Regions from separate parts of the Kluyvera georgiana genome, predicted to be linked through region 3. Evidence: predicted binding sites of a transcription regulator. Region 3 holds the regulator's gene; each other region holds the start of a gene.
What was found. Region 3 encodes CRP, which controls carbon source genes, mostly activating them, when cyclic AMP is high. Its sites were predicted from a motif close to ATGTGANNNNNNTCACAT; they were not measured.

Region 1 (3,123 bases), 1.3 Mb from region 3:
TGAAGCGTGTCGATAATCATGCCGGAACTCCCAATGTGGGTTGATGGGCTAAAAGGGTGAGCGAGCGGGCAACGATGCCCGGAACGTCGCCGGAAATATCGACCGGCAGAATGTCTGGCTCGCGATCGTCCGGGGCTTCCAGCGCGGCAAACTGGCTTTTCAGCAGCGCTTCCGGCATAAAGTGGCCTTTGCGCGCCTGCATACGCTGCAAGATGCAGTCGTAGTCGCCGGTCAGCCACAAAAAGCGTAGGTGCGGATTACCCGCGCGCAGCTGGTCGCGGTAGCGCTTTTTCAGCGCCGAGCAGACCAGTACACCGGACTCGTTTTTCTGCCCGAGGCTAAAGATCACATCGCCAATGCGCTCCAGCCACGGCTGGCGGTCGCTATCTTCCAGCGGCTGGCTGGCGGCCATTTTAATGATATTCGCCCGTGGGTGAAGGTCATCACCGTCGATAAACTTCGCTCCCAATGCCTGAGAAAGCGCCTGCCCGACGGTGGTTTTGCCGGTGCCGGAGACGCCCATTAGAATAATGCACTGTCCTGCCATGGTTTTGCTCCCGACTCAGACGGCGACCAGCATGCCGCCGTCAACAAACAGCAGATGCCCATTCACAAAATCAGAGGCTTTCGACGACAGGAACACCGCCGCGCCAACCAACTCCTGCGGGTCGCCCCAGCGGGCGGCTGGCGTACGCTTGCACAGCCAGTCGGTAAAGGCTTTATCGTCAACCAATGCCTGGGTCATGGCGGTTTTAAAGTAGCCTGGTGCGATACCGTTAACCTGAATATTGTGGCGTGCCAGTTCTACGCACATCCCGCGGGTCAGCATTTTGACCGCGCCTTTGGCGGCGGCGTACGGGGTGATGGTGTCGCGCCCCAGTTCGCTCTGCATCGAACAGATATTGACGATTTTGCCTGCGCCGCGCGTCATCATGCGTTTGGCCACGGCCTGGGAAACCAGGAAAACGGCGGTCTGGTTCACCGCAATCACGTCGTTCCATTCTTTCACCGGGAACTCGGTGAACGGGTGACGGCGCTGGATGCCAGCGTTATTAAACAGCACGTCGATAGCGCCGATGCGCGCTTCAATATCGGCAATGGCGTTTTCCACCGACTCAGGGTCGGTAACGTTAAAGACCGCGGTATGGGCGACGGCACCCTCGTCACGGAGTTTCATCGCCGCCTGCTCTGCGCGTTCTGCGGAGATATCGTTGATGATGATTTCCGCGCCGTACTGGGCCAGCCCCTGGGCCATCACGTAGCCGATACCCTGTCCGGAGCCGGTAATTAAAATGCGTTTGCCTTGCAGGCTGAATAAGTTGTTCATCACAGTGTCCTGTATTGCGATCCGATGCGCTAAGAAGATGTTCTCTATCTCACGGTTTTTGCCCCGGTGAAACTGTGATGAAGATCACTCTCGACTATGTTACAAAAAGGGGTTACAGCATGTGTGATCCTGAAGGGGAAAACCGCGCGAAAACCGCGCCATGCGGGGCTTTGACGCTGGGTTATCGCTTTCTCTTTTTTGTAACCTGCTGGCATAATAGGCCACAGGATTTCGGCAATGACGGGCAGGGCTAATGAAAGTACAACGCATCACGTTAGAGGATATCGCCGCGCTGGCGGGGGTAACCAAAATGACCGTCAGCCGTTATTTACGCACGCCCGAGAAGGTGAAACCGGAAACCGCCGAGCGCATTGCCAGCGTGATTGAAGAGGTGGGCTACCAGCCGGATGCCGATAACCCCGCCATCAGCAGTAATGTTGCGCCGCGCATTGGCGTGCTCGTCCCCTCGTTTAATAACCAAATATTCTCCGACGTCCTGGCGGGCATTGAATCAGTCACCACCGCCCACGGTTACCAGACGCTGGTGGTGAACTACGATTACGATAGCCAGCGTGAAGAAGAGCAGATTGCCACCGTGCTGGCGCTGAACGTTAAAGCGCTGCTGCTAACCGAATCGGTGCATACGCTGCGGGCGGAGAAATACCTGAAAGCCTCGAAAATCCCGATTGCCGAGGTGATGGGCTTATCGGATAACGCCGACCGCATCAACGTGGGCTTTGATAATTACCGCGCCGGGTTGGATATGACCAACATGCTGCTGGCGAGCGGTAAAAAGCAGATTATCTATTTTGGCTCAATGTCGGATATTCGTGATGAGCAGCGCTATGCAGGCTACTGCCGGGCGATGGAAGACGCGGGCTTGACGATTGGACGTATTGCGCCAAACAAGGTCTCTTCGGTGTCGATTGGCACTGGCATGATGACCCTTGCCCGCCAGATGTATAAAGAGATGGACGCTATTCTCTGCACTAACGATGATCTCGCGGTTGGGGTGTTACAGGAGTGCATCGCTTCGGGTATCGCGGTGCCGCAGGAGATGGCGATTGCCGGGTTCCATGGATTGGAAATTGGTCAGGTGGTGAGCCCGCGTCTGGCGAGCGTTTTGACGCCACGCTTTGAAATGGGTAAGGTCGCCACTGAGATTTTAATCAAGAAAATAAAAGGCTTACCGACTATCGAGAAGGTGGATCTCCACTATCGTTTATCGATGGGCGAAACCATCTAATCAGCCTGCCGCTAACGGCGTAATGTTATTTAATTGTTGCCACCCAGCCCGCATTCCAGCGGGCTTTTGCTTCCACGATCACGTCATCCGTAACACGGATTTCTAACACGATCTGGCGTGATGCAGATCGCAAAATGACATCGTGAAAACCCGTTTGATAGGCGTAACAAATTTCTGAACGCTTAAACAGGTAACACGATGAATACTGCAAACCCAAATACGGTACTGTTGATTGCCCCGGTCGTAGACGGCCTGCTGGATAAACTCTCCACCGCTTTCCAGGTCTATCGTCTGTATGAACAGGCTGACCCGCAGGCATTCTTGCGCGACGTCGGCCATCAGGTGCAGGCGGTGGTCACCCGTGGTGATATTGGCGTCACCCGTGCCGTACTGGAGCAATTGCCGAACGCTGGGCTGGTGGCGGTGTTTGGTGTTGGTACCGACGCGGTGGATCTCGACTATACCCGCGCTCATGACATTGCCGTCACCATCACTTCTGGCGTGCTGACCAACGACGTTGCCGACCTGGCGATGGGGCTGCTGCTGGCAG
Region 2 (3,123 bases), 2.0 Mb from region 3:
ACGCCCGCGCCGCTGGAGTGCGTGTTCCTCGCCGATTCCGGGTCGGTGGCGGTTGAAGTGGCGATGAAGATGGCGCTGCAGTACTGGCAGGCCAAAGGCGAGTCGCGTCAGCGTTTCCTCACCTTCCGTAACGGCTACCACGGCGATACCTTCGGCGCGATGTCGGTCTGCGATCCGGATAACTCCATGCACAGCCTGTGGAAGGGATATCTGCCGGAGAATCTGTTTGCTCCCGCGCCGCACAGCCGCTTTGACGGTGAGTTCGACGAGTACGATATGGTGGCGTTCGCCCGCCTGATGGCCGCACATCGCCACGAGATTGCCGCGGTGATCCTCGAACCGATTGTCCAGGGTGCGGGCGGCATGCGGATGTATCATCCGGAGTGGCTCAAACGCATCCGCAAGATGTGTGACCGCGAGGGGATCCTGCTGATTGCCGACGAAATTGCCACTGGTTTTGGCCGTACCGGCAAGCTGTTCGCCTGCGAGCACGCGGGGATCAGCGCCGATATTCTGTGCCTGGGTAAAGCGCTCACCGGCGGTACGTTGACGCTGTCGGCCGCTATCACCACGCGCGAGGTGGCGGAAACCATCAGCAACGGCGAAGCGGGCTGCTTTATGCACGGGCCGACGTTTATGGGCAACCCGCTGGCCTGCGCGGTGGCGACGGAAAGCCTGGCGCTGCTGGAAAGCGGCGAGTGGCAGATTCAGGTGGCCGCCATTGAGCAACAGCTTAAGCGCGAGCTGGCCCCCGCCGCCGACGCGCCGCTGGTCGCCGATGTGCGCGTGCTGGGCGCGATCGGCGTGGTCGAAACGCGTTACCCGGTCAACATGGCGCTGCTTCAGCGGTTCTTTGTCGATCAAGGCGTCTGGATTCGACCATTTGGCCGCCTGATCTACCTGATGCCGCCGTACCTGATTACTCCACAGCAGCTGACGCGTCTCACCCGTGCGGTGTGCCTCGCGGTTGAACAGGAAACATTTTTTATCCAATAAGCAGCGGTAATCTGCCGCACTAACCGCTACACTCCTTTGTTAATCAGTAGATTAACAAAGGAGGCAGTTGATGAAATTAGTCAGCCACGACCTGCGTGACGGCGAGAAACTTCCCCAGCGCCAGGTTTTCAATGGGATGGGCTACGACGGGGAAAATATTTCGCCGCATCTGGCCTGGGACGATGTGCCAGCCGGAACCAAAAGCTTCGTTGTGACCTGCTACGATCCGGATGCACCGACCGGCTCCGGCTGGTGGCACTGGATTGTCGCCAACCTTCCGGCCGACACCCGCGAGCTGCCCACTGGCGCAGGCTCCGGCCTCGTTGGCCTACCGGTCGGCGCGCTGCAAACCCGCACCGATTTTGGTAAAGCAGGCTACGGCGGCGCAGCGCCGCCAAAAGGCGAAACGCATCGCTATATCTTTACCGTCCACGCGCTGGATATCGACAAAATCGACGTTGACGAAGGTGCCAGCGGCGCAATGGTGGGCTTTAACGTCCATTTCCACAGCCTCGGCAGCGCGAGCATTACCGCACTGTTCAGCTAACCGTCCGCCAAACGTATTCAGCCCTGCCGGGAAACCATGCGGGGCTTTTTTATGGCGGATGTAATTTTCTAACGAAAAAAGGGCAGACGGAAAAAGCGAAAGGGGCTGGTGAGGTTGGCGCAAAAATAGCTTGTGAATTAGATCACAATTTAAAAACAAACACGCCAACATAAAAGGTGATTTCAATCACAAAAAGTAGCGAGACAGGGCGGGGAATTTAACGTTGTAGCAGACTTACAGCCTATTTATGTGATCAATATCACCATAAATACCCTATAACACCGCTCTTGATAGTGACACGCATCACAAAAAACCCTCGGGGTACGCGAGACGAAAACGGCGTGATAGAGTCGATTTTGCATACAGAACGACTGGCTGGTTTTTGGCGAAACCAGCACAACTATTACGCGCGCAACATCTGACGCGCACCACGAGGGGTGTTTTTATGTTATCACCAGATATCAAGGTCAAGGTACAGAATTTTGGCCGCTTCCTCAGCAATATGGTGATGCCCAATATTGGCGCATTCATTGCCTGGGGTTTAATTACCGCACTGTTTATTCCTACCGGCTGGTTGCCGAACGAAACGTTGGCCAAGCTGGTCGGCCCAATGATCACCTACCTGCTGCCGCTGTTAATCGGCTATACCGGGGGTCGCCTCGTGGGCGGCGAGCGCGGCGGCGTGGTCGGCGCGATAACCACCATGGGCGTGATTGTCGGCGCCGATATGCCGATGTTTATGGGCGCGATGATCGCCGGTCCGCTGGGCGGCTGGGCCATCAAACGCTTTGACCGCTGGGTTGATGGGAAGATCAAAAGCGGCTTTGAGATGCTGGTCAACAACTTCTCTGCCGGGATTATCGGCATGCTGCTGGCGATGCTCTCCTTCCTGGCAATTGGGCCAATGGTGGAGCTGCTGTCGAAAGCGCTGGCGAGCGGCGTCAACGTCATGGTGCAAAACAACCTGCTGCCGCTGACCTCTATTTTTGTCGAACCGGCCAAAATCCTGTTCCTCAATAACGCCATCAACCACGGTATCTTCTCACCGCTGGGTATTCAGCAGGCGACGGAAACCGGTAAGTCTATCTTCTTCCTGATTGAAGCTAACCCGGGTCCGGGTCTGGGGATCCTGCTGGCGTACATGTTCTTTGGCAAAGGCAGCGCGAAGCAGTCCGCAGGCGGCGCGGCGATTATTCACTTCTTCGGCGGGATTCACGAAATTTACTTCCCGTACGTCCTGATGAACCCACGCCTGATTCTGGCGGTGATCCTCGGTGGGATGACCGGCGTCTTTACCCTGACGCTGTTCAACGCGGGCCTGGTCTCTCCGGCTTCTCCGGGTTCTATTTTTGCCGTCCTGCTGATGACGCCGAAAGCGTCGCTGATTGGCGTCGTGCTGTCTATTCTGGCCTCCACGCTGGTTTCCTTCCTCACTGCGTCGATGCTGCTCAAACGCGTTCGCGTGGGTGATGAAGAGAGCAACGGTCTGGCGGAAGCCACCCGTCGCATGCAGAGCCTGAAGCAGCAGTCAAAATCCGGCGCTAAACCGTCCGGCGAGCTGCCACAGCCCGCTCCGGCGC
Region 3 (3,123 bases):
CAGCGCGCCAATCTGTTTATCCATGTTGAAGCGGGTAGGGTAGCGGTGATAGAGGATATCGTCCGCCAGCACGCGCAGGCGTGCGGCTACCGTCTGGGCATTCCAGCGGATCACCGCTTCCGCATGGCTGCGTTCAACCAGCTTCTGCACCTCTTCCGGCTGGTGCAGGCTGACGGAGATATGCTCCTGCAAATCCAGCCCTACCTGGAAGGCGCGCAGCAGGCGCTTATAGTCATTGTGCTGGTTCGCCGCCAGCATGTGTAGCTGCTGGTAGCATTGGGAAATCAGGTCCACCACCTTTTGCTGGCGAGTCAGCAGCGGCGGCAGCGCGGTGTTGGGATCGGTATGCTGAGTCAGTAAGCTATATTTTGCTTCGCAGTAGTCCGCAAGCTGACGGTAAAGCAGACTGAGCGATTCTCGCAGCGGCTGCTCGCGCCACATCCAGAACCACCACCAGTTGAACAGCCCGTACCATAATGTTCCCAGCGCGTAGATCAATAACGGCTGCCAGATAGGCATATTCCCTGCCAGGCTAAGGGTAAAAATGGACGCAATCAGCGAAGCGGGCAGCAGTCGTCCGTGCAGGGCGCTGATCTCCGCCGTAACGCCAAGCAGCAGCGCCAGCCCGGTCAGAATCAGTGGCAGAGGTACATCGCGCGCCAGCAGCAGCTGAACGGCGAGGCTACATCCTGCGAACAGACAGCCGCCAATGATCAGACGCTTGAAGAAACGTTTATGTGGCGTATCAAGCCCGGCAATGTTGCAACAGGCGGGCACCAGCGAGAACAGTAGGCCCTGCTTGAGATGACCGAGAAGTAGACCAATGGCAACGGGCAGACACAGCACCAGCGTTTGCCGCAGTGCATAGTTGACTTCCGGGTGGTAAATCAGCCTGCGCCACATAGGGGGAAAACAAAAACGGCGTACTGCATGACGCAATACGCCGTTTGGGCTGGATTAGCGGGTACCGTAAACGACAATGGTTTTGCCGTGTGCGGAGATCAGATTCTGATCTTCCAGCATCTTCAGGATACGGCCCACGGTTTCACGAGAGCAGCCCACGATCTGGCCGATTTCCTGACGAGTGATTTTGATCTGCATCCCGTCCGGGTGGGTCATTGCGTCAGGTTGTTTTGCCAGGTTCAGCAGCGTCTGCGCGATACGACCGGTGACGTCGAGGAACGCCAGGTTGCCAACTTTCTCAGAGGTCACCTGCAGACGACGCGCCATTTGCGAAGAGAGACGCATCAGGATGTCCGGGTTAACCTGGATCAGCTGTCGGAATTTTTTATAAGAGATTTCAGCAACTTCACAAGCGGTTTTTGCCCGTACCCACGCGCTGCGTTCCTGGCCTTCTTCAAACAGGCCTAACTCACCGATGAAATCGCCCTGGTTGAGGTAAGAGAGGATCATCTCTTTCCCTTCTTCGTCCTTGATGAGTACTGCCACTGAGCCTTTTACGATGTAATACAGCGTCTCTGCTTTTTCACCCTGGTGAATCAGCGTGCTCTTCGATGGGTACTTATGAATATGGCAATGAGACAAGAACCATTCGAGAGTCGGGTCTGTTTGCGGTTTGCCAAGCACCATGCGCGGTTATCCTCTGTTATAAGCTCTTCCCGGCGGCAAAAGCATTGCGGCCACCGGTTGCAATAGTATCCTTCCCGTTACCTGGGAAGTCGGCTGTCGCATACTGTCGCAGCCTGTAATGTGATGTCCTCTGCATACATGCAGTACGTTTATGTATTACCGTAGCATCCTGACTGTTTTAGCATAGCTTTAGCCGTGTGTCTCCTGGTGTCTCGCTTCAGCATGACGTCGATCGCCTTCCATTGCGAGAATTGTTATGTGCGCGTAATCTGAGAAGAAAATTGCAACCTTGGAGTTAAAAATTATGCAAGCGCGTGTGAAATGGGTTGAAGGGCTGACCTTCCTGGGGGAGTCCGCTTCTGGGCACCAGATCCTGATGGACGGCAACTCTGGCGATAAAGCGCCAAGCCCGATGGAAGTGGTGCTGATGGCCGCAGGTGGCTGCAGCGCTATCGACGTGGTGTCTATCCTGCAGAAGGGGCGCAATGACGTGACCGACTGCGAAGTGAAGCTGACCTCCGAGCGTCGTGAAGAAGCGCCGCGCCTGTTCACCCACATCAATCTGCATTTTATCGTCACCGGTAAAGGGCTGAAGGATGCGGCGGTTTCCCGTGCGGTGGATCTGTCTGCGGAGAAGTACTGCTCTGTTGCGCTGATGCTTGAAAAAGCGGTGAATATCACCCACTCCTACGAAGTGATCGAAGGGTAAGTCCTTTGCGAGCAACGGCTCCCTCGTTCCTTCGGGGAGAGGGAACCGTCCTGTCAATCTGCTAGTTTCGACCTTCCATTAAACGCTGCACCAGCGGCGTCATGATCAATTCCATCGCCAGCCCCATTTTGCCGCCGGGAACGACCAGCGTGTTCATATGCGAGATGAACGAACCCTGCAGCATGGCCAGCAGCCACGGATAGTCGATGTTGTCGAGGTTGCGGAAGTGAATCACCACAAAGCTTTCGTCCAGCGACGGAATGCCCTTGGCGGCAAACGGGTTAGAGGTATCAACCGTCGGCACGCGCTGGAAGTTGATATGCGTGCGTGAGAACTGCGGCGTGATGTAGTTGATATAGTCTTCCATCGAACGCACGACCGAATCCATCACCGCTTCGCGGGAGTGTCCGCGCTCGCTGGTATCGCGGATCATCTTCTGGATCCACTCAAGGTTAACGATTGGCACAACGCCGACCAGCAGGTCGACGTGGCGTGCGACATCATGCTGTGGCGTCACGACGCCACCGTGCAGCCCTTCGTAGAACAGCACGTCGGTCGGTTCCGGCAGCGGCTGCCAGGGGGTAAACGTGCCTGGCACCTGATTCCACGGCACCGCTTCATCGTAGGTATGCAGGTATTTTCTCGACTGCCCTTTACCGTGCAGACCATAGTCGCGAAAGGTTTGTTCCAGCAGGCCAAAATCGTTGGCATCCGGGCCAAAGTAGCTGATATGGCGGCCTAAATCGCGGGCTTTACGAATGGCCATATCCATTTCCGGACGGGTATAACGGTGGAAGCTGTCGCCTTCCACTTCTGCCGAACGC

Region 1: the regulator CRP is predicted to act here: its motif matches at 1,400-1,417, upstream of idnO (gluconate 5-dehydrogenase).
Region 2: the regulator CRP is predicted to act here: its motif matches at 1,791-1,808, upstream of ABTW00_RS16335 (PTS mannitol transporter subunit IICBA).

Annotation. Positions count from the first base shown of each region.
Region 1 is NZ_CP158865.1:4,140,901-4,144,023, reverse strand. Features, by position in the region: gene ABTW00_RS19690 (YhcH/YjgK/YiaL family protein) at 1-20, opposite strand, end outside; gene ABTW00_RS19685 (gluconokinase) at 17-547, opposite strand; gene idnO (gluconate 5-dehydrogenase) at 563-1,327, opposite strand; gene ABTW00_RS19675 (LacI family DNA-binding transcriptional regulator) at 1,581-2,573, shown strand; gene ABTW00_RS19670 (2-hydroxyacid dehydrogenase) at 2,772-3,123, shown strand, end outside.
Region 2 is NZ_CP158865.1:3,424,309-3,427,431, forward strand. Features, by position in the region: gene bioA (adenosylmethionine--8-amino-7-oxononanoate transaminase) at 1-996, shown strand, start outside; gene ABTW00_RS16330 (kinase inhibitor) at 1,067-1,543, shown strand; gene ABTW00_RS16335 (PTS mannitol transporter subunit IICBA) at 1,989-3,123, shown strand, end outside.
Region 3 is NZ_CP158865.1:426,187-429,309, forward strand. Features, by position in the region: gene ABTW00_RS01965 (YccS/YhfK family putative transporter) at 1-903, opposite strand, end outside; gene crp (cAMP-activated global transcriptional regulator CRP) at 958-1,590, opposite strand; gene ABTW00_RS01975 (OsmC family protein) at 1,895-2,299, shown strand; gene ABTW00_RS01980 (phosphoribulokinase) at 2,361-3,123, opposite strand, start outside.